Linked DNA regions of Solidesulfovibrio fructosivorans JJ]. The protein of the gene in region 2 binds, or shares a complex with, the protein of the main gene of each other region. Links are inferred from orthologs where the notes say so. Each region holds a gene or a part of one and is shown on either strand. Other genes may lie near its edges.

Region 1 (14,949 bases), on a different replicon or contig from region 2:
TTTTCCATGGGGAATCTCCCTGGGATGCGGCCGCGACGCGCGTTCCCCTTTGGCGGCGTCTGCCGCGCGCCGCGAAAATCCATGTGGCGCACGGCGTTGGGGACGCGGATGGTGTTCGGATGACGCTTACGGGTTGTGCTTAGGGCAATCATCATCCTTAGGCAAGCCCGCTCCTTCCGCCTGGGCCGCGGCCAGACGCCCCAGGGTGGTCAGCGCCTCGTCCACGACCGGCGTCCAGACATTGCCGTAGCTTAGGCGCAAGAAACGGCTGAACTGGTCGCAGCTGGAAAAGATGTTGCCCGGGGCCACGCCGATGCCTTTGGCCTTGGCCTCGTAGAAGAGGGCGATGGAGTCCACGGCCTCGGGGAGCTGGACCCACAACACCGTGCCGCCGCCGGGATGGGTGACCCGCGTTCCCGGCGGGAAGCTGCGCAGGATACGTTCCTCCATGATGCGGGCCTGCCGTTCGAGCACGGCCCGGATCTTGCGCAGGTGGCGCTCGAAGCCGCCCTGGGAAAGGTATTCGGCCACGGCGATCTGGGTGGGCGTGGCGCAGCAGACGTTGGTGGTGGCCTTTATCTCGAAGGCCTTGGCCGCATAGCGCCCGGGGAGCAGGTAGCCGACACGAAAACCCGGGGCCAGGGTCTTGGAAAACGACGAGCAGTGAAGCACGTAGCCTTCGGTGTCGGAGGAGGCCAGGCAGCGCGGCCGGCCGCCGTCGAAATACAGGTCGCCGTAGACGTCGTCCTCGATGACCGGCACCCCCCGGGCGGTGAGCATGGCCGTCATTTCGGCCTTGGCCGGGTCGGGGATGCGCGCGCCGTCGGGATTGTTGAAATTGGGGGTGAGGATCACGACCTTGATGTCGAAGCGGTCCAGCGCCGCGGCCAGGTCGGCCGGGCGCACGCCGCCGTCGGGATGGGAGGGCAGCTCCACGGCCCGCAGGCCGAAATTCTCCAGCAACTGGAGGAAGCAGTAATAGGAGGGGGCGGCGATGGCCACGTTGTCGCCCGGCCGGGTGACCGAGCGCAGGGCGATGTACAGCGCCTCCATGGCCCCGGAGGTGATCATGATGTCCTCGGGCCGCGCCTCGATGCCGGCCTCGACCAGACGCCAGGCGATCTGGCGGCGAAGTCCCAGATTCCCGAACACGCCCTCGTAGCCCACCACCGACTCGCCGCCGGCCGTCGCCACCTTGGCCAGAAGCCGGGACAGCTGGCGCGTGGGCAAAAGCGATTCGTCGGTCTGGGCCACATTGAGGGGCACCATGTCGCGCCGGCCCATGCCGCCGAGCACCTCCCGGATGAGCGCTCCCCGGTTGATGGCCGTGGGCGGCTTGGCCGGCAGGCGCGACGGCCGGGGAGCGGGCGGGCGGTCCGGCCGGGAGCGCACGAAGAATCCCGATTTGGGCCGTGCCTCCACCACGCCGCGTCGTTCGAGGGCCATGTAGGCCTGGTTGACCGTGGACACGCTGACGCCAAGTCGGGTCCCCAGGGCGCGCAGGGACGGAATGCGTTCGCCGGGGAGCAGCTCCCCGGATTCGATGCGCTCCAGGATATGGCGCTCCACGCTGACGTAGCGGAAGATGCCGTCGTCGGTCTGGGGCAGGGGCATGGCGTTTCCTTTTTTTGTGATCTGTTATGCCTATTTTTTCTTTGAACTGTATCTGTCATGGTAACAGACGTTCTGGTCTAAGGGAAGGGCGCCGGCGGCGGTTCCGCCGGGTCTAACCTGAGGAGGACGCCATGTTCGCGGATCGCATCAAGGAAGACAGACAGCTTGCGGCGGCCCGACCGGGGCTTTTGGACGCCTGGATTTCCCGCTTTCGGGACAACCGGTTCGTGCGGGTGGCGGCCGAGGCCGGGGAACGGCTTTTCACGCCGGGGCGGCAGCTCACCGCACGCCTGGGCCAGGGCAAATATCTGAGCCTCTCGGGCACGCGGTTTTGCCGGGTGGAATGCCGGCGCGGCGCGGTCTGGGTGACGGCGGCGGGCGACGGCCGGGACAGGGTGCTGACCCCAGGGCAGCGGGCGAGCTATTCCCGGGGCGGCAAGGTGGTGGTTTCCGGGCGGGGCGACGCGTCGGAAGTGCGGGTGTGCTGGGACTGACGCCTTTCGTCGGCGAGGCGCAACGCGGTTGCCGCCGGATCGTGTTGCCGGGCTTGGCGCAACCTGCTATCGCCAGGACAGCAAGGAGCCTGCCGCATGGAAGAAAGCTGTCCGATCGCCCCCATCGACACGTCCATTCCGGTTCTCGGGCCGGCCAAGATTCCTTCGCCGCTGCCTTATTGCCGCTTCGCCGACGACAGCCGCGCCAGGATGGAGCTCGACGCCAGCGAATTCGGCTCGGGCTCGGGGCCGTGCTTCGCCGATTTCGAGCTGGCCGGGCCGCGCAGCCGCATTTATTATGATTCGTCCAAGGTCAAGGCGGCCATCGTCACCTGCGGCGGACTGTGCCCGGGCTTAAACGACGTCATCCGGGCCATCGTCATGGAGGCCCACCACAACTACCACGTGGCCGGCGTGCTCGGCATCCGTTTCGGCCTGCAAGGCTTCATCGAATCCTACGGCCACGAGCCCGTGGAACTGACTTCGGCCAACGTGGCCGACATCCACCAGTTCGGCGGCACCACCCTGGGCTCGAGCCGAGGCCCCCAGCGTCCCGAGGATATCGCCGACGCCCTGGAGCGCCTCAACATCGCCATGCTTTTCGTCATCGGCGGCGACGGGTCCATGAAGGCGGCCCGGCGCATCCAGGAGGAAATCAGCCGGCGCGGTTCGAAAATCAGCATCATCGGCGTGCCCAAGACCATCGACAACGACATCAACCTCGTCACCCAGTCCTTCGGCTTCGACACGGCCGTGGAGAAGGCCGCCAAGGCCATCCGTTGCGCCCATACCGAGGCCATCGGAGCCCTAAACGGCGTGGGCCTGGTCAAGCTCATGGGCCGGGAATCCGGGTTTATCGCCGCCCAGGCGACGCTCGCGCTCAAGGAAGTCAACTACGTGCTGGTGCCGGAATACCCCTTTGCCCTGGAGGGGGAGCATGGGCTCTTGCCGTCCCTGGAGAGTCGTCTGGCCCGGCGCGGTCACGCCGTGATCGTCGTGGCCGAGGGCGCCGGGCAGGACCTGCTCCCGGACACGGGGCTGCGTGACGCCTCGGGCAACCCGGTGCTCGGCGACATCGCCGAATTCCTTTCCGGCAGGATCGAGTCGTATTTCCGCGACCGCGACATCCCCATGACGCTCAAATTCATCGACCCGAGCTATATCGTCCGGTCGGTCCCGGCCAATGCCAACGACCGGGTCTACTGCGGCTTTCTGGGGCAAAACGCGGTGCACGCGGCCATGGCCGGCAAGACGGGGATGGTGGTGTCCAAGCTCTACGGCCGCTACGTCCACCTGCCCCTCGACCTCGTGACGCTGCGGCGCAAGAAGCTCAACATCGCCTCGGACTACTGGCGCTCGGTGATCGAATCCACAGGCCAGTACACGGTGACGCCCTTCATCGACGACCCCGCCATTTTCTGCGCCAGGTAATTGGGGGGAAGAGAGAAGAGTGTGCGAGAGGGGAACCCTTTTTGAAAAAAGGGTTCCCCTCTCGCGCTCTCCCCTCCCAAAAACTTTCAACGGTTACAGACGCTGTGACGGTAATTGTCTGTAACTATTAAAAGTCTTTTGGAGGGGGGGTCCGGGGGGACCCTTTTCTTCAGAAAAGGGTCCCCCCGGGAAGTCTCTTTCCTCTCCCCCTATCCCCTATTCCCTCTCCCAGGCCGTTAGGGCGCGCAGGGCGAATTCGAGGAGCTCGTCCACGGGGCGTTCGGGCAGGCTGGCGTGGGCGCAGGCCAGGTAGAGCGGTTCGCGTTCGGCCAGGGTGGCGGTGATTTCCTCGCGCAGCCCGAGCTGCGTCAATTTGGGGCGTTGTTCCTCGTTTAAGTCGGCCATGAGCCGTTCGGCCAGGCGCTCCGGATCTGCCTGGAGGTAGAAGACCAGCCCCTTGCCCAGCAGGTCGCGGTTTTCCGGCAGCAGGACGACGCCGCCGCCCGTGGCCACCACCTGTCCCGTTTGCCCGGCGGTTTCGGCCAGGATGGCGGCTTCGGCCTTGCGGAAGGCGTCCCAGCCGTCGCGGCCGACCATGTCGGCGATGGTTTCCCCGTATTTTTCGCAAAATGCCGCGTCGAGGTCGGTAAACGGCCGTTCGAGGCGTTCGGCCAGGCGTTTGCCCAGGGTGGTTTTGCCCGAGGCCCGGGGGCCGATGAGGTAGATGTTGCGGTCGTCGGCAAGGGGCATTGGCGGCCTCCGTGAAGGATGCTGGCGGGAAAAATGGTCCGCCGCGCCCGGGAAATAGCGTTCCGGGGCCTTTCTGTCGAGCCGGGGTGTAACCGAAGGCCTCTTTGCCGCGCCAAAGACGGCAGTGCGGGCTTCTGTCCGCGCCATCGAGGAGGGACTTGCGGCATGGACGGGGTGACGGGTGCGGCCTCGGCCCACAGCCGGTCGTGCTGACGGCTGGCGGGCATGGGACAATTTCTGACGAAACTCGAGGGGATCGACGACGGCTCCCTGGCCGCCGCCGCCGCCCAAGGGGATCAGCGGGCGTTCGCGGTCCTGGTGTCCCGGCACCAGCCCGGCGTCCTGCATCTCGTCTCGCGCTTTTGCGACGACCCCGACGGCATGGAGGATCTTGCCCAGGAGATCTTCGTCAAAGCCTACCTGAATCTGGGAACGCTGCGCAACGGAGCGGTTTTTCGCGGCTGGCTGCACCGTATCGCAGCCAACACCTGCATCGACTGGTTGCGGCGGCGCAAATCCGACGTGGATATGGTGGCCGGGATCGAGGAATCGCTGCCCGACGAGCGCGACCAGGCCAGGATCGAGGCCCGCGACGCAAGGCGTCGGCTCAAGGCGGCCATGGCCGTGCTTGGTCCCAAGGACCGGCTGCTGGTGGCGCTTTTGGGACTCGAGGGAAAAAGCGTGGAAGAAGTGGCGGGCATGACCGGCATGACCCAGGTCAACGTCAAGGTTCGGGCCTTTCGCGCCCGGCGCAAGCTCAAGGCCTACCTGGAAGAGAAGGAACATGATTGAGCGGCCGGGGCGCGGCCGACCGATCATTCGTTGCGCAGATACGGCCAGGCCTTGCCCGCCAGGGCGCGCCACAGGCCGGCCATGCCGAGGGTCAGCGTGACTCCCGCCGCCGTGGCGACCGTCAGGAGCGCCGGCACGGCGAAGAAGCGAAACGGCAGGTCCATGAAAAAGGCCACAAAAGCCCAGGCCAGTCCGCCGCCGATCGCCAGGGCCATGCACCCGGCCAACGTCCCGAGCAGGGCGTTTTCCCCCAGAAAGACCGCCAGAATATCCCGCCGCTTCGCGCCGCAGGCCTTGTAGATGGCCGCTTCGTAGGTTTTGCGCCGCATGCCCACGGCCATGGTCTGCAACAGCACCAGCATGCCGATGCATAAGGTGGTTCCGGCCGCGACGGTCACGGCGGCCGCGACCTTGTCCGCCACGCCCAGCACCGCGTTTAAGGCGTCGCCGGTGCCGATGGCGGTCACGTTGGCGAAGCGCCCGGTCACGGCATTGAAAAGCGCCTCGGCCGGATCGCCGGAAGCCTTGTTGTCCACATAGGCTGTGGCCAGCCAGGTCATGGGAATGCCGTCGAGCGCCCCGGGCGAGAAGACGAAGACATAGTTGATGCCGAGCGACAGCCAGTTGATGCGTCGCAGGCTCGCCACCGTGGCCGTGATCTCGCGGCCGAGCGCGTTGACGGTCACCGTGTCGCCCAGGGAAAGCCCCAGCCCGGCGGCGATTTTTTCATCCACCGACACGAGCGGCGGCCCGGCATAGTCCTTTGGCCACCAGCTCCCGGCCACGATGCGCGTGCCCTCGGGCATGGTCGCGGCATAGGTGAGTCCGCGATCGCCCTGCACCGCCCAGCGGGCGTCCGGGTCCACGCGGGCCTCGGCCACGGGCGCGCCGCGCAGTTCGGCGATGCGTCCCCGGGCCATGGGCGAGGTCTCGACGCGGCTGACGCCCGGCACGGACCGGGCTGTTTGCAAAAACGACGGCAGCTGGTCCGGCTGGATGTCCACGAAGAAAAAGGCCGGGGCCGTGCGGGGAATGTCTTCGGTGAAGGCGGCGCGAAAATTGGCTTCCACCAGAATCATGGCGCACAGGGTGGAAAGACCGAGTCCGAGCGCCGCCAGCACCCGGCCCACCTGGTTGTCCGGCCGGGATATGGCGCGAAGGGCCAGTCCCCGGATTCCGGGGCGGCGCGGGATGCGTCCGGCCAGAAAGACCGCCAGTCCGGCGAAAAGCCAGAACAGGGCCGTTGCCGCCACGGCCGCCACGACGAACCCGAGCCCCAGCCGCCGGTCCGGGGTGGACACGACGGCCAGGGCGAAAAGCCCGGCCAGGCACAAAAGGCCCGGCAGACGGGCGGTGAGTCCGAGGCGCGGGCGGTCCGGGGCGTCGTAGCCGCGAAAAAGGAGCAGGGGCGGCACGCGGCCGGCGGCGGCCAGCTGGGGCAGGGAAAAGGCCAGGGCGGTCAGCGCTCCGCAGCCTCCGGCCAGGGCCAGCGCGCCGGGATAGGGGCCGGGCGGAAAGCGCACGGGCACGAGCGCGCCGAGCAGCGGGCCGAGCGCGACCGGAACCAGGGCCCCGACAAGCAGGCCCACGGCGATGCCGCAGGCGGCTTGCCCCGCGATCACGAGCAGATAGGTGGTCACGACCAGACGGCGGGGCGCGCCCAGGCATTTCATGGCCGCGATGGAGGCCGTGCGGCCGTCGAGATAGCCGGAGACGGCCTGGGAGATGCCGATGCCGCCCAAAAGCAGCGCGGCCAGGCCGACCAGGGCGGTGACGGCGGCCAGCCGGTCCATGAAGCGCGTGAGCCCGGGCTGGGCCGCGGCGGCGTCGCGCAGCCGCCAACCGGCCATGGGGAATTCCCGGCGCAGGGCGGCCATGGCGCTTTTGGCGGATTCCCCGGCCGGGAGACGGAGGCGGTAAAAGTGGCGGGTGAGGCTTCCCGGGCCGTCCAGGCCGGCGGCATGCAGGCTGGACGCGGCCACGAGCAGGGGCGGCCCCAGGGCGGTCAGGCCGCCGGCGGCGTCGGGCGTGCGTTCGAGCACGGCCCGCACGGCATAGGCCGCATCGGCCACAAGGATCGTGTCCCCGACTTTGAGGCGAAGGCGTGAGAGCAGTTCCGGCGCGACGACCGCGCCGGGCCGCCCGTCGCGTACGGCCAAGGCCGAGGCCAGGGGCATGGGCGGGCGCAATTCCACGCTCCCATAGAGCGGATACGCCCCGTCCACGGCCCGCAGGGTGGCGAGCGTCCGGGCGGCCGGGCCGGCCGCCGTCTCGCGCCGGGCCATGATCTGCATGGACACGAGGTGGGAGACGCGTCCCAGCCGGGAAAGCGCGGCCCGCTCTTCGGCGGTCGCCGGCCGTTGGGACAGGGCCGCTTCCAGGTCGCCGCCCAGAAGCGACGCCGCGTCCTCGGCCAGCCCGGCCTGGTAGGAGGCGGCCAGGCTTTTGACCCCGGCCACGGCGGCGACACCCAGGGCCAGACAGGCCAGAAAAATGCCGAATCCCCGGAAACCGGCCCGCAATTCCCGTCCCGCCAGACGAAAGGCCAGCCCTATCTCTTTGGGAAAACGCATATCTCAGTCCTATTTGGAACAGTACGGCAAATTGCGGAGGTGGTCCACAGCTTCGAAAAAGATGCGATTGGCATTGCAACAAGCAACGAAATAAGACAAATACTGAAGATGCGCGGTTCACAGCGCCCGCGCCCGTTGAAGGGAGGCGCGGTTCATGTCCGTCGGGGATTCGGGAAACGCAAGCATCGGGGGAATGATCGTGAAAAACATGAAACTTGGCGTCAAGATCACCATCGGCTTCGGACTGTTGATCCTCATTGCCTGCGTGCTCGGCGGCATGGCCGTGGTCAACATGAACAGTGTCGAAAAACAGTCCACGCGGCTGGCCCAGGAATATGTCCCGGAAGTCGCCATCGCCAACCAGCTCGAACGGGCCGCCGCGCAGGTGATGTTGGATATCCGTGCGTACGGATATAGTGAGGATAAAAAGGATCTCGACGCCGGCCTGCGCAGTTTCGCCGAATTGAAGCGCGCGCTGGCCGAGGCCAAAGCGCATTCGGAGAAGTACCCGGACCTGACCAAGCTGCGCGAGGACGTGGGCAAGGCCCAGGTCAAGGTGGCGGAATACGAAAAACTCATTACGGACACGTCGTCGCGCCTGGAGGCGTTGGCCGGGGTGCGGCGCAACCTGGATGCGGCGGCCGGCGAGTTCGTGCGCAATACCGGAGCCTATCAGGAGAGCCAGGCCAAGGCGCTGCTTGACGAGATCGCCCGGGGAATGCCCGCCGATGCCCTGCGCGACCGCGCCAACAAGGTGGCCGGCATCGACGGCATTCTTACCCAGGTCACGGCCATCCGGGTCAACAACTACCGGGGCCAGCTCTACCGGGAGCCGCGCTTCATCGACGACGCCATCAAAGGATTTACGCCCCTCGATCAGGCCGTCGAAACGCTTCGGGCCAAGACCCGCGCAGACGCCAACCTGCGGCAACTGGCGGCCATCAAGGACGCTTCCGCGAAATACCGGCAGGCGCTCAGCGATTTTCTGGATATCTACAAGGTGTTGCAGGAGCTGGCCGTCAAGCGCCTCGAAGCCGGCAACGCCGTGCAGGAAGCGGCCGTGACAACGGCCAAGGCGGCCCTCGACGCTACCCAGCATATCGCCAACGAGGCTGTCGCCAGCCTGTCCACCGCCTCCACGATCATGCTCGGCGGATTGGCCGTGGCGCTTGTGCTCGGCATTCTCATCGCCATTTTCCTGACCAAGGCCATCACCGGCCCGGTGGTCAAGGGCGTGGATTTCGCCAAGGCCATGGCCCAGGGGGACTTCACCCGCCTGCTCGACATCGACCAGAAGGACGAAATCGGCATTCTGGCCGCCTCGCTCAACGAGATGGTGAGCAAATTGCGCGAAGTGGTGGCCGAGGTGCAGTCGGCTTCGGAAAATGTGGCCTCCGGGTCGGAGGAGCTTTCCGCCTCGGCCCAGAGCATGTCCCAGGGCGCCACGGAACAGGCGGCCAGCGTCGAGGAGATCTCCTCGTCCATGGAACAGATGAGTTCCAACATCAAGCAGAACGCCGAAAACGCCCAGCAGACCCAGTCCATCGCGGTCAAGGCGGCCCAGGACGCCCGTGAGGGCGGCGAGGCCGTTATCTCGGCCGTGGCGGCCATGAAAAACATTGCCGAAAAGATCTCCATCATCGAGGAGATCGCCCGCCAGACCAACCTGCTGGCCTTAAACGCCGCCATCGAGGCCGCAAGGGCCGGCGAACACGGCAAGGGCTTCGCCGTGGTGGCGGCCGAGGTGAGAAAACTCGCCGAACGCAGCGGCTCGGCCGCGGCCGAAATCTCCGAGCTGTCCTCTTCCAGCGTCCAGGTGGCCGAACAGGCCGGCTCCATGCTGACCAAGATGGTGCCCGACATCCAGCGCACGGCCGACCTTGTGCAGGAAATCGCCGCCGCCAGCCAGGAACAGAACTCCGGGGCCGACCAGATCAACAAGGCCATCCAGCAGCTCGACCAAGTGGTGCAGCAAAACGCCTCGGCCTCCGAGGAGATGGCCTCCACCTCCGAAGAGCTTTCGAGCCAGGCCGAGCAGCTCCAAAGCACCATGGCCTTCTTCCGGGTGGACGGCACGGGACGCCGGCAGGTCCGGACGGTCAAGGCGCTGCCCGCCGCCCACCGATCGGCCGCCAAGAAGCCGGCGCCCGCAGCCGGCGCCAAGAAGGCCTCGGGCGGCGTCGGCATCGACCTCGACGACAAGGACGACGATTTCGAGCGTTTTTAGGGAAGAAGCTGGGGGAAACCTTTCTTCAGAAAGGTTTCCCCCAAACCCCTTTTCAAAGACTTTTCATAGTAACCTGCCGCTATTTCATTTTTTTTATTGTGGTTGGCGGTTTAATTGAGTACCGCGCCGCAAGAATGAAGGAATTTAGGAAGGGGAGAGCGCAGAGGGGAGAACCCTTTTTAAAGGGTTTCCCCTTTCGCATGCTCTTTCCTTTTTTTGTTTCAAGGAGGCGTCATGGATCAGGCCCGGTTGCGTGAGGAGTTTCCGGTTGTGGCCGAAGCGGTCTATTTCAACCATGCGGCCGTCTCGCCTCTGCCCGGGCGCGCCTGCGCCGCCGGACAGGCCGTGTACGAGGACCGGTGGCGGCGGGGCTCGGCCGATTATTTCCGTTGGCAGGCGGCTGTGGCCGCGGCCAGGGAAGGGGCGGCGCGGCTCCTTCGGACCACGCCCGACCGGGTGGCCTTTACCGGTAACACCTCCCACGGGTTGTCGCTCGTGGCCGGCGGCCTCGACTGGAAGCCGGGGGACAAGGTGGCCGTGACCTGGCCGGATTTTCCCACCGTGCGCTTTCCCTTCGACAATCTGGCCGATCACGGCGTGGGCGTCGTGGAACTGCCCAAGCACGACGGCCGCCTGGACATGGACGCGGTGCGAAAGCTGATCCCGGGGTGTAAACTGGTGGTGGCGGCGACGGTGGACTGGACCACGGGCGTGCGCCTGCCGGCGGCGGAACTTGGAGCGCTTTGCCGGGAGGCGGGGGCGCTTTATTGTCTGGACGCCATTCAGAGCCTGGGGGCGCTGCCCACGGACGTGGCCGAGCTGGGCGTGGATTTTCTGGCCGCCGGCTGCCACAAATGGCAGCTCGGACCCATGGGGCTCGGCATCTTCTACGTGGCGCCGGGGGCCGATGCCGCCCTCGGTACGGTCATGGCCGGCTGGCGCTCCATGCGCGACGCCGAGGAACTCGGCATGACCTTTCGCCTGAAGGCCGGGGCCGGCCGTTTCGAGGCCGGGACCCAGGACATCGCCGGTATCGCCGCCTACGGCGCGTCGCTTGCCTTGTTCGAGGAGCTCGGCCGGGAAGAGGTCGCCCGCCGCATTTTCGCCATCGCCGACATCCTGGCCGCCGGGCTCGCCGAAAGGGGGCTTTGCGTCCCCTCGCCCCTGACGCCCGGGGAGCGCTCGGGCATTCTCGTGTTCGAGCATCCCGACGCCCCGGGCCTGTACAAGGCGCTGATGGGCGCCAATGTTGCCGTGTCGCTTCGAAACGGGCGCATCCGCCTGTCGCCGCACTGCTACAACGACGCAACGGACGCCGCGCGTTTTTTCGCGCATCTCGACGCGTTCGACGGACGCTGATCGGCTTGTCGGCAGGGCCTTCGACGCCGCCGGCGAGGTGGGGGGCAGGGCTCTTTTCGTCCCGGGGGAAACGGACGCGTCCGCCTCCCCCGGGATGCGCGATTTTAGGCGAAGGAGCGGGCGAACAGGTCGGCGATGGCCGTCTTGCCGGACTCCTCGAGAAAGCGGGTGCCGGTGCCCGTGAAATGGGTCTGGGTGATGGTCGGCGCGGCCACTGCGGTCCAGGCGTCGTTTTCCCAGGTGAACCAGCCGGCCTTTTGCTGGCAGAAGACGTAAAGCGGCTTGTTGCAGATCTTGGCGAATTCCGCGCCCCAGCCGGTGCCGCCCTTGACCGTGCCGTCCTCCTGGATGCTTCCCACCACGAAAATCTCCAGGCCGGCGTCGACCTGGTGCATGATGGTGCGCAGGACCATGCGGATCTGCGGGCCGTTGGAAAATTTGCGCGCCAAAAGCTTGGACACGTAGGTGAGGCTCACGTCCTTCTTGGCCAGTTCCTCCTGGGTCAGGACGCGGATGCCGCGGGTGCGTTCGATGCGGTGCCCTTCGAACGTGTAGTTGACTTCCTGGACGCCGTAGCTCTCGGCCTGGCGGCCGAACTCGGCTTCGGCGCCCTGGGCGCCGCCGCTGAAAAGCGTGAAGCTGGTGGCTTTGGGCATGGGGACTCCTTGGCAGTGTGGTTCCTGTGGCGAGGCAGCGCCGACGCAAGCCGCCCATATTTCCGGGCATTGTGCACGTTTTGGCCGGGCCGCGCAAGAAAAGGACGCGGTTTCCCGCGCCCCTGATATCGTCATGGCATCCGATGGCCCGGACGGCCGCGCCGACCGGGTCCATCCGGAAGGAAAACGGCTATTCCAAACGCATGCGCGTCATGGACGTTTTGAGGTCCGCCGCCAGATGGGCCAGGCTGGTCACGGCGGAGGAGGTCTGGGTCATGGACCCGGCGGTATCCCCGGCGATGCGGTTGATGTGGTCGGTGGAGCGGTTGATCTCCTCGGAGGTGGCGGACTGCTGTTCGGCGGCGGTGGCGATGCCACGCACCTGATCCGAGGTTTTTTCCACGAAATTGAGGATCTGGTGCAGCGCGTCGCCGGCTTCGTGGGCCAGATTGTCGGCGTCCTCGATGCCCTGGGTGGTCTCGTCGGTGGCGGACATGTTGCGCCGGGCGCTTTCCTGAATGGCCTGGATGTAGCTGCTCACTTCCTTGGTGGCGGTCATGGTCTTTTCGGCGAGTTTTCGCACTTCGTCGGCCACGACCGCGAAACCACGTCCGGCCTCGCCGGCCCGGGCCGCTTCGATGGCGGCATTGAGCGCCAGCAGGTTGGTCTGATCGGCGATGTCGGAGATGACCTGCATGATCTGGCCGATGCCCTGGGCCTGGCCGCCGAGGTCCTGCATTTCGGATTTGAGCCCGGCCGCCTTGACGTTGACCGACTCCATCACGCTTATGACCTTGGCCACGAGATCCGAGCCGGTGGTGGCCATGGCGTTGGCCTTGCTGGCCGTCGCGGCGGCGTCGCCGGCGTTTCTGGCCACCTCGAGAATGGTGGCGTTCATCTCTTCGATGGCCGTGGCCACTTCGGCCGTGCGGGCGCGCTGCTCTTCCATGCCCTCGGTGGACTGGGCGATGTGGCTGGTCATCTGTTCGGCCGCTTCGGCCAGGGACTCGGCCACGGCCGTGGCTTCGGACACGCCCTGGGCGATGCGGTGGTTTTGTTCGGTGATGGTGCGTTCCTTGAGCACCACGCCCGTGAAGTCGGCCACGGACACGAAGCCGCCGATGAGGTTGCCGTCGAAGTCCAGGATCGGGGTGGCGAAAATGCTGATGTATTTGCGGTTGCCCTTGTGGGTGTCGAATTCCGTCTTGGAGCTCTGGCGGGAGCGTTCGCGGATGGCCTTGTCGGCCACGGTATCGCATTCCTCGTTGTAGAAGAAACGGGAAAAGCTCTTGCCCACGTGGCTCTCCGGCGTGCCCTCGTTTTCCGTCAGGCGCACCATATGCTCGTTGACCCATTTGATCTTGCCGTCTTCCCCGACAATGGCCATGGGCGTGATGATGTTGCCGAGCATGGCCTCGTCCTTGCTCAGGCGTTCCTTGATGGCCTTTTCATGAGGCTCGACGGTCTCGCGCAGGGCGTCGACGCGAAGCACGGGGTCGTCCTCCAGATCGTAGTCGAAAGTGGCCGACGCGACCGAGGCGAACATGTGGCCGATGCGGGTGAACGTCGCTTCCAATCGTCCCTGGACCCACAACAAAAAGCCCGAGACGAGGATGAAGGCAAGAGCCAGGAGGCAATAGGAAAGAATGCCGCCGGCCAAGGCACTTGCGATGAGGAGGACGGCGTTGACGACGATGACGGCGAACAACAGCGGACGTTTCATGATTCCCCCTGTGAAAAAATGAACAAACGTCCGTGGCAGCGGACCTCCGGGCCGTAACGTATAATCACCGGAATCGCAATAATGCGGACGCAAATGTCACAAGGGGTACGGAGGGAGGCTTTGGCAACCCGGCGTCAGGCCGAGGGGGAATAATAGCTGCGTCCCTCGAAGCAGGCCCGACACAGCGTCTCCCCGCCGAAAACGATTTCGCGGCCGTCGAGGACCGATTCGCCGCAGCGCGCGCACAGGCAGGCCCGCACCGGCCGGCCGGGCAGGTCCTCGGGGCGTAGGGGAACGGCGACCGGGGTCAGGCGGAAAAGCGCCTCGTCAGGGATCGTGGCCAAAAGCGCCGGGGCGGCGTCCTTGTCCGGGCCGTCCTCGCGCTCGGTCACGCGCACGGCGGCCCCGGTGCGCAGGTTGACGAACGTGGCCGCCATCTTGCCGTAATCGAGCACCTTCATGGTGCGCTTGCCGGGCCGGCAGCCGGTCAGGGCCATGATGGCGTCCGTGGCGCAGCGGTCGATCTCCACGAAGACGATCAGATTCTTGCGGTCCGCGCCCTTGGGGTCGGCGATGCCGATCTCCCGCAGGCCGGCCATGGTCATGCGGGTGCCGATCCTGATCCCCCGGCAGACGTCGCCGTGAAAGCGGCCCGCCTCTTCGAGCAGACGGGCGTAGGTTTCGGATTGCGTCGTGTCCATACCGCTTCCTCCCTTGGCGCGTCTTGTCCCAGGGGTGCGGAAAAAAAGCAATCCATCACGCGGGGTTGTAAAATCGTGTGCCTTGTGTCTCCCCGGTGTGCCTCTTCCCAACATGGATTTCCGGTAAAAAATTTCGGAAGGGGAGAGCGCGAGAGGGGAAACCCTTTTTAAAGGGTTTCCCCTCTCGCATTTCTCTTCTTTTCATTTCTTACCTCGCGTCCCACTCGCGTTTGTAGTCCTCGAGCAGCTCGCTTACGGCCTGGCCGATCCGTTCGTACTGCGGCGTGTCCAGGTTGGCCTGGGACACGCGCACGGACATGGTGGGGCCGGCGAAGCCGCCGCCGTCCATGAGCACCACGTCCTTTTCCCGGGCCAACCGCCAGACGAAGTCGATGGGCTCGTGGGTCTCGCGCAGCCAGTCGTCGAAGTCCCGGCCGTAGCGCGAGGCCGCCAGCTTGTGGATGTCGATGGTGGCGTAGTAGCGGGCGCAGCCGGGGCCGTCGGCCGGCGGCGCGACGCCGAGGCCCCGGTAGAGCGCGGCGTAGCGTTCGGCCAGGAGCCCCTGGGCCTCCTTTTTATAGCGCGCCCCGGCGTCAAGCAGTTCGGCCAGGGAGAAAAAGACCATCATG
Region 2 (14,804 bases):
CAGGGGGCCGGGAGCGAGGCGTACGGGGATTTTTGCTCGCTCAAGGAGTTCGTCACCGACGCCGCCTGCGAGGACCCGCAACGGGGCTGGCGCATGCCCGTGCGCGACACGCTGATCCGCGCCTACCAGTATCTCGTGGCGCGCTACGACGTCGACGGCCTGCGCATCGACACCCTCAAGTACGTGGAGCCGGACTTCGCCCGCATCTTCGGCAACGCCATGCGCGAATACGCCGCCTCCATCGGCAAGGCGAATTTTTTCACCTACGGCGAAATCTGGGAGGGCGCGGACAACCAGGAGACCATCAAGCGCTACATCGGGGCCTATTCATCGGAAACCGGCGGGGTGACGGGCGTGGACGCGGCCCTGGATTTCCCGCTTTTCTTCAAGCTGCGCGACATGCTCAAGGGCTCGGAAACCCCGGCCGGGCTGGCGCGTTTCTTCGAGGAGCGCAAGCACGTCTTCGCCAACCACATGAGCTCCCACGGCGAGGCCAGCCGCTATTTCGTGACCTTTCTCGATAACCACGACCAGAAGAACCGTTTCTATTACCGTGATCCCCAAAATCCCCATGCCTACGACGCGCAACTGACCATGGCCATGGGCCTGCTTTTCACCCTGCAGGGCATTCCCTGCCTGTATTACGGCACCGAACAGGGCCTTTGCGGCATGGGCGACAGCGACACCTGCGTGCGCGAGGCCCTGTGGGGACTCGGCGAGGCCGCCTTCGACGCCGGGCATCCGTTCTATCAGGCCGTGCGCAAGCTGTCGGAACTGCGAAACGATCAGCCGGCCCTGCGTTACGGGCGGCAGTATTTTCGGCCGGTCTCCGGAGACGGCGTGGATTTCGGCATCTCGCCGTACCCCGGCGGCGTGCTGGCCTTCTCGCGCATCCTCAACGACCGCGAGGTGCTGGTGGTCGGCAATACCAGCACGACGACGCTCTGGAGCGGCGAGGTCTTGGTGGACTATGCCCTGAACGCGCCTGTGGACGGCGCTTGGAAGGCGCTTTACTCCAACCGCGACGACCCGGCGGCCATGTCCTGCGAACTGACGGAGAAAGCCCCGGGCGCATGCGCCATCGACGGCCGGGTCAGCGGCGGAGCGGTGCGCGCCGTGCGCGTGGCCCTCGCCCCCATGGAATTGGCGGTATACGGACGGTAGGCCCTTGTCGGCCGGCGGGCGGAGTCTCCCCCGCCGGCCGCTCCTATTGCTTGGGGCCGAGTGCCCCCGAGCGCTTGATGGCGCGCAGGAGCCGCAGGCCGAGGCCGATGGACCAGAAGCCGCCCAGGGCGCCGAAAAGCGATACGTCGAAGAGGATGGGCGGCACGCGGTTGGCCAAAAGCAGACACGAGCCCAGAAAAAGCGCGGCGCAGAGCATGCCGTAGACGAGGCGGTTTATGGGCGCGTCGAGGCCCTTGTGGGAAAGCTGCACGTCGAGGCGGCCTTCCCGGCCCCGGCGCAGGATTTCCAACACGTCGCGGGGAAAGGCGGTAAAAAGCGCGTTCCAGTCCCGGGAGCTGCGCTTGAGCCGCCCGAAAAGTTCGCCCGGCGAAAAGCGGCGCATGAGGATTTTCGAGGCATAGGGCGTGATGACCTCGATCAGGGAAAAGCCGGGATTGAGGGTCGCGGCCGCGCCCTCGAGCACGATGAAAACCTTGATGAGCATGGCCACGCTCGGCGGCAGCAGAATGCCGTGGCGGCGCACCAGCCCCATGACGTCGCCAAGGGCCCCGGACAGATCGAATTCCCCCACGGACTGGCCGGCATAGTCGGCCACGAATTCCTCGATGTCGGCCCGAAGCGCCTCGCGGTCGAGTCCGGGCGGCACCCGGCCAAGGCGCATGACCTGCTCGGTCATGGCTTCGGCGTCGCCGGAGGCCACGGCCAAGAGCGCCTCCTCCAGCGCCCGGCGCGTGCGTTCGTCGATGCGCCCCACCATGCCGCAGTCGAGCAGCCCCAGCCTGTCCTCGCCAAGGATCAGGATGTTGCCCGGATGCGGATCGGCATGGAAGAAGTTGTCTCGGAAGATCATCTCGAAAAAGATGTCCGCCGCGTTTCGGGCCAGTTTTTCCCGATGGGCGTTTTCCTCGGGCGTCTTCGGCCCGGCGGCGAGCTCGGCCACGGTGCGGCCCGAAAGCTCCTCCATGGTCAGCACCCGGCGGGCGCACCGCTCGGGAAAGGGGCGGGGAAAGGCCACCCGGGCGTCGCCGGCGAAGTTGGCCGCGAAATGCCGCAGGTTCTTTTCCTCGCGGGCGAAATCCAGCTCGCGCAGGATGGTGCGGCGTATCTCCGTGGCCACGGCCAGGGGCTGGTAGAGGCGCAGATGCACGATGCCCCGTTCGGCCAGCTCCGCCAGGCCCATGGCGATGTCGAGGTCGGCCCGCACGTCGTCCTCGATGCCGGCGTGCTGCACCTTGACCACCACAGCCGTGCCGTCCGGGAGCATCGCCCGGTGCGCCTGGCCGATGGAGGCCGAGGCGATGGGCGTTTCCTCGAAGCGGGGAAAGAGGTCGGCCATGGGCGCGCCGAGTTCGGCCTCGATGGTGCGGCGCACGGTTTCGGGCGCGTCGGGCTCGGTGTCGTCGCGCAGTTTGGCCAGTTCCCGGGCCAGGTCCGGGCCGACGAGATCGGCCCGGGTGCTGAGTATCTGGCCGAGCTTGATGGCTGTGGGGCCGAGTTCGGTGAGCGCCAGGCGCAGCCGCTCGTCGCGGCGCATGGCGGCAAGGCTGCCGCCGGCCGGCCCCGTCAGATGATTCTTGAAAAAGGAGGGGTCGGTGACGGCCAGGAACTCGGCCAGGCCGTACTTGGCCAGAACGCCGGCGATTTCCCGAAATCGCCGGGCGTTTCGGGCCAGATGCGGAATGCTGGCCAGGGAGAAGACGTTCACGCCTACTCCACCGGGCAAAGCGGCTTTTCACGCCGCCAGCGGAACGCCTCCACGGTGTTGGACATGAGCGTGGCGATGGTCATGGGGCCCACGCCGCCGGGCACCGGGGTGATGGCGGAAACGACGTCCTTGACCCCCTCGAAGTCCACGTCGCCGCAGAGCTTCCCGTCGGGCAGGCGGTTCATGCCCACGTCCACGATGACCGCGCCGGGCTTGACCATCTCCCGGGTGATGAGCTTGGCCTTGCCGATGGCCGGCACGATGAGGTCGGCCTGCCGGCAGGCCGCGCCGAGGTCCGCGGTGCGCGAGTGGCAGACCGTGACCGTGGCGTTGCCGAAGGGCGTCGGGGCGGCGAGCAGCATGGCCATGGGCTTGCCCACGATGTTGCTGCGTCCGACCACCACGGCGTTTTTGCCGGCCGGGGACAGGCCGTAGTATTCGAGCAGCTTGATGACGCCGTACGGCGTGCAGGGCTTGAGTCCCGGCAGGCCGATGGAGAGGCGGCCGACGTTTTCCGGGTGGAAGCCGTCCACGTCCTTTTTGGGGTTGACCAGGGACAGGCAGCGGCCCACGTCGAGTCCCCGGGGCAGGGGAAGCTGGAGCAGAATGCCGTCGATGTCGTCGCTGGCGCCCAGTTCCGTGATGAGCTTTTCCAGGGCGCACTGGCCGGTCGCGCCATCGAGGCGCCAGATGCGCGACACGATGCCCACTTCCTCGCAGGCTTTTTCCTTGTAGCGGACGTAGATCTGGGAGGCGGGGTCCTCGCCGACCAGGATGACGGCCAGATGGGGCGCCCGGCCGTATTCCCGGACAATGGCGTCCACATCGTCCTTGACCTTCTGGCGCAGCTCGGCCGCGACTTTTTTCCCGTCGATAAGCAGCATGGTGGGTCCTCCTTCGGAAGGCAGGAACCGGGGGGCAACCCCCTTTTGCAAAAGGGGGTTGCCCCCCGGACCCCTCCTCCCCGAAAACTCTTAGCTGGAGAGTCCGGTTGCCGTCCACTCCAATTGACGCGGCCTGGGCGTTGTCCGGCGAGGCAGAGCCTCGCCGGACAACGCCCAGGCCGCGCGAATGAGGGGTCCGGGGAGGCCATGCCTCCCCGGCGGGGTCGAGGGGCAGCGCCCCTCGCTCTTCGTTTTGTCTTACTCCGCTTCGTCGTCGGCGACCTCGTACCACTGGCCGGCCATGACCGGGCCGTAGAAGATGGCCATGTCCTCGAGCTCCTCTTCGATGCGCAGGAGCTGGTTGTACTTGGACAGGCGGTCGGAGCGCGACAGCGATCCGGACTTGATCTGGCCGGCGTTGACGGCCACGGCCAGGTCCGAAATGAAGCTGTCCTCGGTCTCGCCCGAGCGGTGGGAAACGACCGTGGTGTAAGCGGCCTGCTTGGCCATCTCGATGGTGTCCAGGGTCTCGGTCACGGTGCCGATCTGGTTGAGCTTGATGAGGATGGAGTTGGCCACGCCCTGGTCGATGCCCTCGGCCAGGATGTCGGGGTTGGTGACGAAGATGTCGTCGCCGACGAGCTGGATGCGTTCGCCGAGTTCCACGGTGAGCTTCTTCCAGCCGTCCCAGTCGCTCTCGGCCAGGCCGTCCTCGATGGAGATGATGGGGTAGCGGTCGACGAAGCCCGAGAGGTAGGCGACCATCTCGTCGGCGCTCATGGTGCGTTTTTCGCTGCCAAGGACGTACTTGCCGTTCTTGAAGAACTCGGAGGCGGCGGGGTCGATGGCCAGCGAAATCTCGTCGCCCGGGCGGTAGCCGGCTTCCTCGATGGCCTTGATGATGTACTTGAAGGCCTCGTCGTGGTCCTTGAGATTGGGGGCGAAGCCGCCCTCGTCACCCACGGTGGTCATGTGCCCGTCGGCGGCCAGGATGGTTTTCAGGGTGTGGAAGGTCTCGGCCCCCATGCGCAGGGCGTCGGCGAAGGTGCGCGCGCCGAGCGGCACGATCATGAATTCCTGGATGTCCAGGTTGTTGGGCGCGTGCATGCCGCCGTTGATGATGTTCATCATCGGCACGGGCAGCACCTTGGCGTTGACGCCGCCGAGATACTGGTACAGCGGCAGGCCGAGGAAGGAGGCGGCGGCGCGGGCGGTGGCCAGGGACACGCCGAGGATGGCGTTGGCGCCCAGGCGCGACTTGTTCTCCGTGCCGTCGGTGTCGATCATCAGGTTGTCGACGGCCACCTGCTGCAGGGCGTCCATGCCGATGACGGCCTCGGCCAGCTCGCCCTGGACGTTTTCCACGGCCTTGACGACGCCCTTGCCGCCATAACGGGAAGCGTCCTGGTCGCGCAGCTCCAGAGCCTCGCGCGAGCCGGTGGAGGCTCCGGAGGGTACGGCGGCCCGGCCGGAGGCGCCGGATTCCAGGGTGACTTCCACTTCGACGGTGGGATTGCCGCGGGAATCGAGGATTTCCCTGGCCCAGACGGCGGCAATAGTGCTCATGAGCGTCTCCTTGTTGGGTATGTTGGTGCGTTTGGTGCGGTGGAAAAGCGGGCCGGGCGGCCCGACACGTCAGCCTGTAACGCAATTCGCGGCGATTTATAACCCCCGCCGTCAAAGGGGGGTGCGGCCGGAAAGCAAGTCTTGGCGGGTCTTGGGGCGCCTGGCGGCGGGAGTGTCGCCGCAGCGACGTCAAATTGTGATGTCCGGAAAATCGCGGAGGTCGCCGCGCCGCTCCCGTCGCTTGAGATAACGCAGGAATTTTTTCGCCTCGACAAAGTCCGCGTCGATGCCCACGGCCTGGGTCAGCATGTCGCGGCAGGCGGCCAGATCGCCCTTTTCGTAGAGCACCCGGGCCAGGTTGAACATGATCCGTTCGTCCCGCGGCGCCAGCTCCAGGGCCTTTTGGTAGTAGGCGGCGGCGATGTCGTAGTTTTTCTGCTTGCGCAGGCGGATGCCGAAGGCGTTGATGGAGGCTTTCTGGCCATGGCCCTCCGGGTCGCCGGCTCCGGCCTGGCGCAGCACGGCCAGGGCGGTGGCGTCGTCGTCGGGCGCGCCGGCGGCGGCCAGCGCCACCAGGATGACCGTGAAAAGCGCCCGCTCGGGGTCGGGCAGGGCGTTTTGGTCCACCGCCGCGCCGGCGTCGCGCAAAAGCCGCGAAAGCACCAGGGCGGCCGGGGCCAGCCGTTCCTTGAAGATGAGCGGGGCCGGCAGGAAGTGGGCCAGGAATTCCTCCGCGGTGACGGTTTTTTGCAACGGCATGGGCAGGGTCTTGTCGTCCAGGGGAAAGATGAGGATACGGGCCGCGTCCAGGCGCATGGCCAGCCAGTTGATGCGCTGGGTGAAGTCGCGGGTGGCGGCCCCGGCCTTGCCCATCCGTTCGAGCTTTTGCGATTGGTAGCAACCGAGAATTTCCGGCAGCATGGATCGGTCCCCCGGAGCCGGCGGCATGGATGCCCGGCGCCTACGGTAGGCGTTTGTCGCGCCTGGCCCGGTCCAGGTCCCGGCCGAGCCAGAGTTGGCGCAATCCTTCGAGCAACAGTTCCGGGCGCACGTCGCGGATGGCCGGGCAGATGGGGGCGAGCTTCTCGGCGAAACCGCCGGTGGCGATGACGTGGGTCTCGCCGCCCAGATGGGCCATCAGGCGGGCGGTGATGCCCGAAACCATGTCGGCAAAGCCGAACACAAATCCCTGGTTGATGCAATCGGTGGTGGAGCGGCCGATGGAAAGCGCGCCGTCGCCCGGATCGAGGGCCACATGCGGCAGTTTGGCCGTCTTGCTGACGAGGCCGGAAAGCGAGGTGCGCATGCCGGGGCAGATGAGCCCGCCGAGAAAGGCGTCGTCCCGCACGCAGTCGAAGTTGGTGGCCGTGCCGAAGTCGACCACGATGACCGAGGGCGCGGAAACGGCCAGCCGGCCGGCATAGGCCGTGACGAGACGGTCCGCGCCGACTTCGTGGGGCCGGCCGTAGAGGTTTTTGAGCGGCACCGGGATGTCGACGGACACGAAGCGCAGCCGGGCCCCGATGTAGCGCGAGACGGCCTGGGCGAGAATGGGGTTCAGCGGCGGCACCACGCTCGAGGCCACGGCCGTTTCCACGTCGGCCGGCCGCACGCCGTGGATGGAAAGGGCTGTGACCAGGGAAAGCCCCAGGCTGTCCGGAGTGGCCGAATGGTCGGTCGGCAGGGCGAACGACGGCCCCAGCCCCGAACGTTCGGCCAAGCCGAACTTGATGTTGGTGTTGCCGGCGTCGATGAGCAGGGCGGGCATGGCGCGGCTACGGGTTCGCGTCGGCCCGGGCCGCCTTGGCGGCCTTGGCTACGCTGACGCGTTTGAGGAAGGTTTCGACGTCGGGCAGGATGCGCTCCACGATGACGTCCACGCCTTTGGCTGTCGGGTGCAGGCCGTCGGCCAGGGTCAGGCCGTAATGGCCGGTGACGCCGTCCAGGAAAAAGGGATAGAGCACGGCGTCGTATTTTTGGGCCAGCGCCGGATAGACGGCGTCGAAGGCGGCGGCGTAGTCCGCGCCGTAGTTTTTGGCCGAGCGCATGCCGCAAAGGAGCACCGGGATGCCGGCCTTGGCCAGCCGGGCCAGGATGGTGTTCAGGTTCGCCTTGGCCGCCTCGGGATCCTGGCCGCGCAGCATGTCGTTGGCCCCGAGTTCGAGGATGACGCCGTCGGGCGTTGTTCGCATGACGCCCTCCAGGCGGGCCAGGCCGCCGATGGTGGTGTCGCCCGAGACGCCGTAATTATCGATGACGACGTTGTGGCCCTTGGCCTTAAGCGCCGCCTGGAGTTTGGCCGGAAAGGCGTCGTCGGCGGGCAGGCCGTAGCCGGCGGTCAGGCTGTCGCCAAGGGCGGCCAGACGGATGTCGGCGGCCGTGGCGGAAGACGTCATAAGCCCTCCGAGAAGCAGGCAGACCGCGAGCGCAAAGGCGGCCGCGACCCCGAATTGTCTTTTCCGGGCAAGCTGGTATGTACGTTCGGCGACGAAGGAAGGAGCGTTTCGCATGGGTGGTCCGGCTGAAAAGATGATTGCGCTGTCCGATGTGCGCCTGACGTTACAAAGCCGGGCCGGCCGGGTCAACATCCTGCGCGGCGTGGATCTGACCGCCGCTTCGGGCGAGCGGTTGGCCGTCATGGGACCTTCGGGCGCGGGCAAAACTTCGCTTTTGATGCTCCTGGCCGGGCTGGAGCGGGCCACGTCGGGCTCGGTGCGCGTGGCCGGGCACGATCTTTCGGCCATGGACGAGGACGCGCTCGCCGCTTTTCGCCGGGAAAACGTGGGCATCGTCTTTCAAGGTTTTCATCTCGTGCCGGCCATGACGGCCCTGGAAAACGCGGCCTTGCCTCTTGATTTCGCCGGCCGTCGCGACGCTCTCGACCGGGCCCGGGAGGCGCTGGCGGACGTGGGGCTGTCCGACCGGCTGGACCACTTTCCGGCCGAGCTTTCCGGCGGCGAACAGCAGCGGGTGGCCTTGGCCCGCGCCTTGGCCCCACGGCCGCGACTGCTCCTTGCCGACGAGCCCACGGGCAACCTCGACAGCGAAACGGGGCGGCGGGTGATGGACCTGCTTTTTTCCCTGGCCGCCGGCACGACGCTGGTGCTCGTCACCCACGATCCGGGGCTGGCCGCGCGTTGCGGCCGGGTGGCGAGGCTGCGCGACGGACGCATGACAGACGGGGCGGCGGCCTAAGTGAAACGGCTTTTTTTCTCCCCGCGCGGGCACAGCCCCCTGGAGCGCCTGGTCCGGGCGCTGCTGCTCGGCGGGGTATTCGCCCTGGCCATCGTGGCCTATCAAAAACATTTCGACCACGTGATCGAACAGGCCGAGGCCGAGGGGACCATTGCCGATCCCGGCCATATCCTGACCGGGGAGGACCGGGCGCAGGTCCTCGGCGCGGCCCAGGATCTGCGCCGGCGCTACGGCCTGGACCTGCGCCTGCGGCTCGGCGGAACGCCCAAACCGCCGTCCCCGGACGATCCCGGGACCGTCTGGGTTTACCTCGACCCCGAGTGCCGGAATAGCCGGGTGGTCGCGCCGGCCCTGGTCGCTTCCGCCCTGCCGGAGAGCCTCTTGAACGATCTGGGCGGCGGGCATATGGACGCGGCCTGCCGGGAAGGACGCTCCCGCGAAGGCGTGCTCGGCGCGCTCGGAGTTTTTATCGACGCCCTCGGCCACGCGGCGGGCCGAGGCAAAGGAGTACAGCATGAATGAAGAAGCGAAAACGCCGCGCCAGGCGGTGACCATCCACACCGACGGGGCCTGCCTGGGCAATCCCGGCCCCGGCGGCTACAGCGCCATCTGGGAGATCGACGGCGAACGCGTCGAACTGTGCGGCGGGCGCAAGCTCACCACCAATAACCGCATGGAACTTTTAGCCGCCATCGAGGCGCTGGAAGCCCTGGAAAGCCCGACCGACGTCACGCTCATCACCGACTCGCGCTACGTCCACGACGCCATCGAAAAGCGCTGGCTGGCCGGCTGGCAAAAACGCGGCTGGGTCAACGCCGAAAAAAAGCCGGTCAAAAACCAGGACCTCTGGCGTCGCCTCATCCCGCTGCTCAAAATCCACAATATCAAATTCCACTGGGTGCGCGGCCATACCGGCAACCCGGACAACGAACGCTGCGACGTGCTGGCCAAAAAAGCCGCCAATTCCAGAGATCTGCCCGTTGATGAAGGGTATCCGGGATAGAGGGGATGAACCGGGGGAGGGAACCCCACCCTCCCGAAAAACCTTCAAAAGGGTGAGTAGAGACCTTTTGCAAGGCATCGAAAACTAAAACTCGTATCGTTTCGCCCCGCAGGGGCGACGGCGTGGTGGAGGCGGGATTTGTCCGGGACGAGCTTGTCGCGAAGCGACATGCACCGTCCCGGCAAATCCCGCCTCCATCTTCACCCCTCCGATTTCCCGCCAGCCAATCCCCCCTCGCCCGACCAGAGCCGGGAAGGGGGGACCGGGGGGCGCGCCCGCCCCCCGGCGGGGTCCGGGGCAGCGCCCCGTTCCTGCCTCTCTCGCTTTCGCGCTCCCGCCTATAGAAACATCCCGCCCGAGATTTCGATGCGCTGGCCGGTGATCCAGCCGGCCCCGTCGTCGAGCAGCATTGCCAGGGCCGCGCCGATGTCGTCGGCCTCGCCGACGCGTCCGAGAGCGGTCTGGGAGGCGATGAAGGCGTTGACGTTGGGGTTGTCGCGCACGGCGCCGCCGCCGAAATCCGTGGCGATGGCTCCCGGAGCGATGGCGTTGACGGTGATGTGGCGCGGTCCGAGTTCCTTGGCCATGTAGCGGGTGAGTACCTCGATGCCGCCCTTGGCGGCGGAGTAGGCCGCGTAGCCGGGCAGGGAGAACCGGGCCAGGCCGGTGGAGACGTTGACGATGCGTCCGCCGTCGCGAAGCAGCGGCAACAGGCGCTGGGAGAGGAAGAACGCCGCCTTGAGGTGGACGTTTATCATCTGATCGAACTGGTCTTCGGTGGTTTCCGCAAACGGGGCTTCGACGCCGTAGCCGGCGTTGTTGACCAGGAAGTCGAAGTCCTTGCGTCCCCAGGTCTTTTCCAGGGTTTCGCCGAGGGCGTCGGCGAAGGCGGGGAAGGTGTCGGCCCGGGAGACGTCGAGGGGCAGGATGGCGGCCTTGCGTCCGCGTTCCCGGATGGTGGCGGCCACGGCGTCGGCTTCGGCCCCCTTGTGCAGGTAGGTCAGGACGATATCGTGCCCTTTTTCAGCCAGATGCAGGCACATGCTTTTACCGAGTCCCCGGCTGCCGCCGGTCACAAGCGCGATTTTCATAAGCGCCTCCTTGTTTGGATCTGTCGTGATGCACTTTCCTGGGGCCCCGACGGATTATGCCCCTAATCGCTTGTCCGATTTCCCAAAACGCGTCTGACCAATCCCGTCCCCACCCGACCAAAGCCGAGAAGGGGGGACCGGGGGGCATCAAGCCCCCTGGCGAAGGGGTGCAGGGGAGGCGGAGCCTCCCCGCGTTCCCCCCCCCCGCGTCACCGCCCTAGTGCCGGCCGCCCTTGGCCGCGTCCAGATAGATCCTCGCCGCCGGCGTGCCGGAAAGGGCCTCGGCCCAGTGGAGGTAGAGCGGGCGCAGGGAGCGGCCGTGCACCACGTCCGTCGTGGCGAGACGGCCGGCGACAAGGGCGTCCAGGGGCTGGGCCGCGAACCAGTCGGCAAAGGCCCGGGCGCGGTGCTCGGCCCGATGGCCGGCGTCGATTTTGGCCAGGCCCGAGGCGGCCACGCGGCGGCGGCGCGCCGGATCGGCCAGCAGACTGTCGACGAGGGCGCACAATCCTTCGAAATCCTCCTGGTCGTAGAGGAAGTAATCCTCCCCGTCGGTGAAAAGCGTATCCTGGCCGTGGCCGATGCGCGGCGTCACCAACGCGCAGCCGCAGCCGAGCGCCTCGAACAGGCGGTAATTCATGTCGCCGCCTTCGGCGATATTGAGCACCAGCCGGGCTGTGGGGAAAATGGCCCGGAAATCGCCCGTGCGCGAGGCGAAACCCGCAAAGCGCTGCCGCAATCGGGCCAGCAGGGCGCTTCGAAACGGGGTGAGCGCCGGGTCGTCCTTGCCCACGAACACCATGTCCAGGGTCTTGGCCGCCTCGCGGGGGACGTCGGCCGGCGCGGCGAAAGGCGGGGACCACAACAGCCGCGAGGCGTCGAGACGGCCGGCGGCGAAGCGCGGCAGATGGTCGCCGAGGCTCACGCAGCACAGGTCGAAAGCCTGGGCGTAGAGCGGATACCAGGAGTGGATGTGGGAATCGATGCAGTGAAAGACCGTGGGACAGGGATAGGACTCGAGGCCCAGCAGAAACGGCGCGCTGCTCTTGTCGCCATAGACCAGGGCGTCGGGCGCGAAGCCGAAAAACGCGGTCAGGTCGTCCCAGGTGAAAAAGCGTTCCCCCGCCACCGGCCGGGCCTGGACCTCCCAGCCGTGGGGCGCGAGACACGGCCCCAGGGAGGCGGCGAACAGGCCGTTGGCCAGCCAGGCCAGGCGCTTCACGGCGCGGCCTCCCCTCCGCCAAGCACGGGCAGACCGGCCCGGTGGAAATTGGCGCTCCAGTCGAGCGGGCTGACCGATTTCGGAAAGACGATCGGCGTTTCCCGTCCGGCGCGCGCCCTGGCCGCCTCGATGGCCTGGGCCAGCATCTCCGCCGCTCCCTTCGGATCGGTCGGGTCGATGTTGCGGATGCGGGGGTGTTCCCGGGACAGGTCCTTGGCCGGCGGGTAGGCGTTGGTGAGCGTTTCCAGGCCGAAGCAGGCCATTTCGAGGGGCGGATAGGACGGGTGGGGCGAGGCCATAAGCGCCATGCCGACATGGCTTTGGAGCAGGGCGGCGGCGTAGTCGGCCATGGTGAGGGTGCCGAGGCTTGTCAGCACCGTGCCGTGGCCGAAATCCACATCCTCGTGGGGCGTGCCGGCGCTTACGAAGGCGACATCCCGGCCCTGGCTTTCCCCATAGGCCTCGGCATAGGCGGCGATGACGGCCATAAGCGCCGGGAAGCAGTTGCGGTGGTGTCCGGGCCGGCCGTAGACGAGCACGTTTATGCGTTCGCCCTGTCTTGCGGGAATAGCGCCGCCAAGGCCGCCGAGCACGGCGCGCAGGAGCGGGTCCAGGGAGGGCCTGACCACGACGGGGTTGTCAAAGGCGTAGTTTCTGGCGGCGAAAAAGCGGTACAGCTCGCGGGAATGGAAGACGGCCTGGCAATATTCCCCATGGCGGTAGGTCCCCTCCGCGGCCAGGTGCTTGAGCCCCATGGGATAAAAGCCCGGCTCCCAGTCCAGGATGAAATAGTAGAAGGGGATGGGGGGCATGCCGGCGGCGGCGAAAAGCGCGGCCGCCCGCTCCCAGACGAGCACCGTGCGCCAGTTGGGGCAAAGGAGCACGTCGGCCGGGTGAAAGACGATTTCCGCGCCGTCATGGAGGGATACGGTCTCGACGACTTCCCCGGGCCGGCGCAGCAGGGCCGCGCCGCAGTCGATGCGCCCGGAGGCTTCCGGCAGGGGCGTGAGCACGAGGCAGCGCACGGCCGCGTAACGGGGGGCCAGATGGGCGGCCAGGGCCAGGGCCGAGGCCATGCCGCCGAACAGGTGTTCCCGGTGCAGATGGGGCAGGCAGATATTCAGGCGCGGCGGCCCGGGCTCGCGGCGCACGGCGAAGCGGGCGCGCGGGGGAAGCAGGTCGTCGAAGGCGTCGGGATCGTAAGGGACGGATGCGGTCATGGCGGAGATGCGCCATCAGCCGTTGGAGGCCGACGGCTTGGATGCGGCTTCGGGCTCCGGGGCCGGTGTCGTTTCCTTGGCGGGTTGCTCGTTTTCCTTGAGTATTTCCGCATCGGCCAGAATCATGATCAGGCGTTTGAACATGCCCTTGTCCAGGGTCTCCTTGCGGGCCTCCATCTTGCGCAGGGCTTCGAAGGGCGGATAGGCCGGGCGCCAGACGCAGGCCCGGGTCAGGGCGTCATAGATGTTGCAGACGCCAAGCGCCTTGACATAGGGCGGGATGCCGGCGGCGGGCAGCCCGGCGGGGAAGCCCCGGCCGTCCTCCTGCTCGTGGTGGAAAAGGATGCAGTGAAGGGTTTCGGGCGGCAGGGGCAGGCCCACACACAGGCCGACGCCGAGCGCCGGGTGGGAGCGGAACTGGATTTCTTCCTCGGGCGTCCAGGTATCCGGCCGGCGATCGAGGAGCCCTTCCGCCAGCCCGAGCTTGCCCACGTCGTGCAACAGCGCCCCGACGCCGACCTTGACGAGCAGGTCTTCGCTTATGCCCTTTCGGTCCATGAGCATAAGCGAGGTGAGCACCATGACGGCCAGGCCGTGTTGGTATTCCTGGTAGCCCTTGGACACGAGCCGGGCCACGTTTTTCACCGCGCCGGGGTCGTGCAAAAAGCCCACGGTCTGGCGCACGAGCTTGCCGATCTGTTCGAACCGGGCCCGGCTTACGGAATGGGGCAGCTTTTCTTCGAGCACGCATTTGGCCAGGGAAACGGCGCTCTCGTGCCAGACCTCGGCTCGCTCGGCCAGGGGAATGGATTCGTCGAGGAGCAGTTCGCCGAGGCTTTCGCGCAGGTAGTTCTCGTAATGGCGCAGCTCGCCCTGGTGGATATAGACCGTCGGCGTGCCCGTGGACCGCAGCCGGGCCAGCTGTTCCTTGCTGAAGGCGGCCCCGCGTGAGGCGTAGAGCACGAGCCTGGGCCCCTTGCGCACGTAGACGGAGAACCGGCCGTTGCCCCAGGGGCGCAGGGAGAGGGTCTTTACCGGGAAATACGATTTGAGTTCCGGTGAGGGGAGGGTGTCTTCGGATTCGGTCGCCTTCATGCGGGAGCCGTCTCCCCGGGGCCGGGCTCGTTTAAGGGAAGGCGCATTTCCGCCACTTCCTCGTCGTAGTTGCGCACCACCGAAAAGCCGAGCTTGTCGGCCAGGCCCTGCATGCCGCCGTTTTCCATGAGCGCCTGCCCGGTCAGTTCCCTTGTGCCGCGATCCTTGCAGTAGCGGATGATTTTTTCCATGAGCAGCCGCCCGAGTCCCAGCCCCTTGAGGTCCGAGCGGACGATGACCGCGAATTCGGCCGAGGAATTGTCCGGCCTTGTCGAGGCCCGCACCACGCCGAGGGTTTCGGGCGCGCCGTCCTCGTCCGGCGCGGTGGCGATAAAGGCCATCTCCCGTTCGTAGTCGATCTGGGTCAGCCGGGCCATCTCGGTATGGGTCAGCTCGCGCACCACGCCGAAAAACCGGAAACGCAGGTCCTCGGGCGAGAGGTGCTTGAAAAAGGCGAAGTGCGCCGGTTCGTCCTCGGGCCGGATGGGGCGCAGCATGGCGTGGCGGCCGGATTTGAGGGTCACGCACTCCTCGAGTTCCCGGGGGTAGGGCCGGATGGCCAGGCGGTGCGGATTGGGCTGTTCTTCCGGGGTGAGGCGTATGGCCGCGCCGATGACCTGCACGCCCTCGGGCGTGGC

What was found.
Region 1: the proteins of DESFRDRAFT_RS17835 (region 2) and DESFRDRAFT_RS16100 are in contact, whole or in part, in a cryo-EM structure (PDB 9GE8), measured with the Escherichia coli proteins. The link is inferred for Solidesulfovibrio fructosivorans JJ] from one-to-one orthologs.

The regions. Positions count from the first base shown.
Region 1 is NZ_AECZ01000028.1:13,950-28,898, forward strand. The notes cover bases 4,880-7,976. They hold DESFRDRAFT_RS16100 (ABC transporter permease), read right to left. Parts: upstream 7,655-7,976; coding sequence 5,105-7,654; downstream 4,880-5,104. Other genes in these bases: DESFRDRAFT_RS16095 (RNA polymerase sigma factor), read left to right, coding at 4,880-5,081; DESFRDRAFT_RS16105 (HAMP domain-containing methyl-accepting chemotaxis protein), read left to right, coding at 7,854-7,976. Outside these bases: DESFRDRAFT_RS16070 (STAS domain-containing protein), read right to left, coding at 1-8; DESFRDRAFT_RS16075 (aminotransferase-like domain-containing protein), read right to left, coding at 127-1,614; DESFRDRAFT_RS16080 (DUF2917 domain-containing protein), read left to right, coding at 1,746-2,108; DESFRDRAFT_RS16085 (ATP-dependent 6-phosphofructokinase), read left to right, coding at 2,205-3,539; DESFRDRAFT_RS16090 (shikimate kinase), read right to left, coding at 3,756-4,289; more of DESFRDRAFT_RS16095, read left to right, coding at 4,515-4,879; more of DESFRDRAFT_RS16105, read left to right, coding at 7,977-9,881; DESFRDRAFT_RS16110 (aminotransferase class V-fold PLP-dependent enzyme), read left to right, coding at 10,116-11,240; DESFRDRAFT_RS16115 (hypothetical protein), read right to left, coding at 11,345-11,896; DESFRDRAFT_RS16120 (methyl-accepting chemotaxis protein), read right to left, coding at 12,087-13,619; DESFRDRAFT_RS16125 (FmdE family protein), read right to left, coding at 13,754-14,320; DESFRDRAFT_RS16130 (bifunctional aspartate transaminase/aspartate 4-decarboxylase), read right to left, coding at 14,529-14,949.
Region 2 is NZ_AECZ01000037.1:5,547-20,350, reverse strand. The notes cover bases 5,927-8,878. They hold DESFRDRAFT_RS17835 (arylesterase), read right to left. Parts: upstream 7,737-8,878; coding sequence 7,116-7,736; downstream 5,927-7,115. Other genes in these bases: DESFRDRAFT_RS17825 (hypothetical protein), read left to right, coding at 8,536-8,878; DESFRDRAFT_RS17830 (ABC transporter ATP-binding protein), read left to right, coding at 7,849-8,535; DESFRDRAFT_RS17840 (type III pantothenate kinase), read right to left, coding at 6,302-7,108; DESFRDRAFT_RS17845 (tetratricopeptide repeat protein), read right to left, coding at 5,927-6,261. Outside these bases: DESFRDRAFT_RS17865 (alpha-amylase family glycosyl hydrolase), read left to right, coding at 1-1,164; DESFRDRAFT_RS17860 (ABC1 kinase family protein), read right to left, coding at 1,208-2,890; bifunctional methylenetetrahydrofolate dehydrogenase/methenyltetrahydrofolate cyclohydrolase FolD, read right to left, coding at 2,893-3,774; eno (phosphopyruvate hydratase), read right to left, coding at 4,033-5,340; more of DESFRDRAFT_RS17845, read right to left, coding at 5,530-5,926; more of DESFRDRAFT_RS17825, read left to right, coding at 8,879-9,057; rnhA (ribonuclease HI), read left to right, coding at 9,050-9,538; DESFRDRAFT_RS17815 (SDR family NAD(P)-dependent oxidoreductase), read right to left, coding at 9,877-10,629; DESFRDRAFT_RS17810 (glycosyltransferase family protein), read right to left, coding at 10,847-11,851; DESFRDRAFT_RS17805 (rhamnosyltransferase WsaF family glycosyltransferase), read right to left, coding at 11,848-13,071; DESFRDRAFT_RS17800 (HD-GYP domain-containing protein), read right to left, coding at 13,087-14,166; DESFRDRAFT_RS17795 (bifunctional acetate--CoA ligase family protein/GNAT family N-acetyltransferase), read right to left, coding at 14,163-14,804. UniProt on the Escherichia coli protein: TesA is a multifunctional esterase that can act as a thioesterase, lysophospholipase and protease.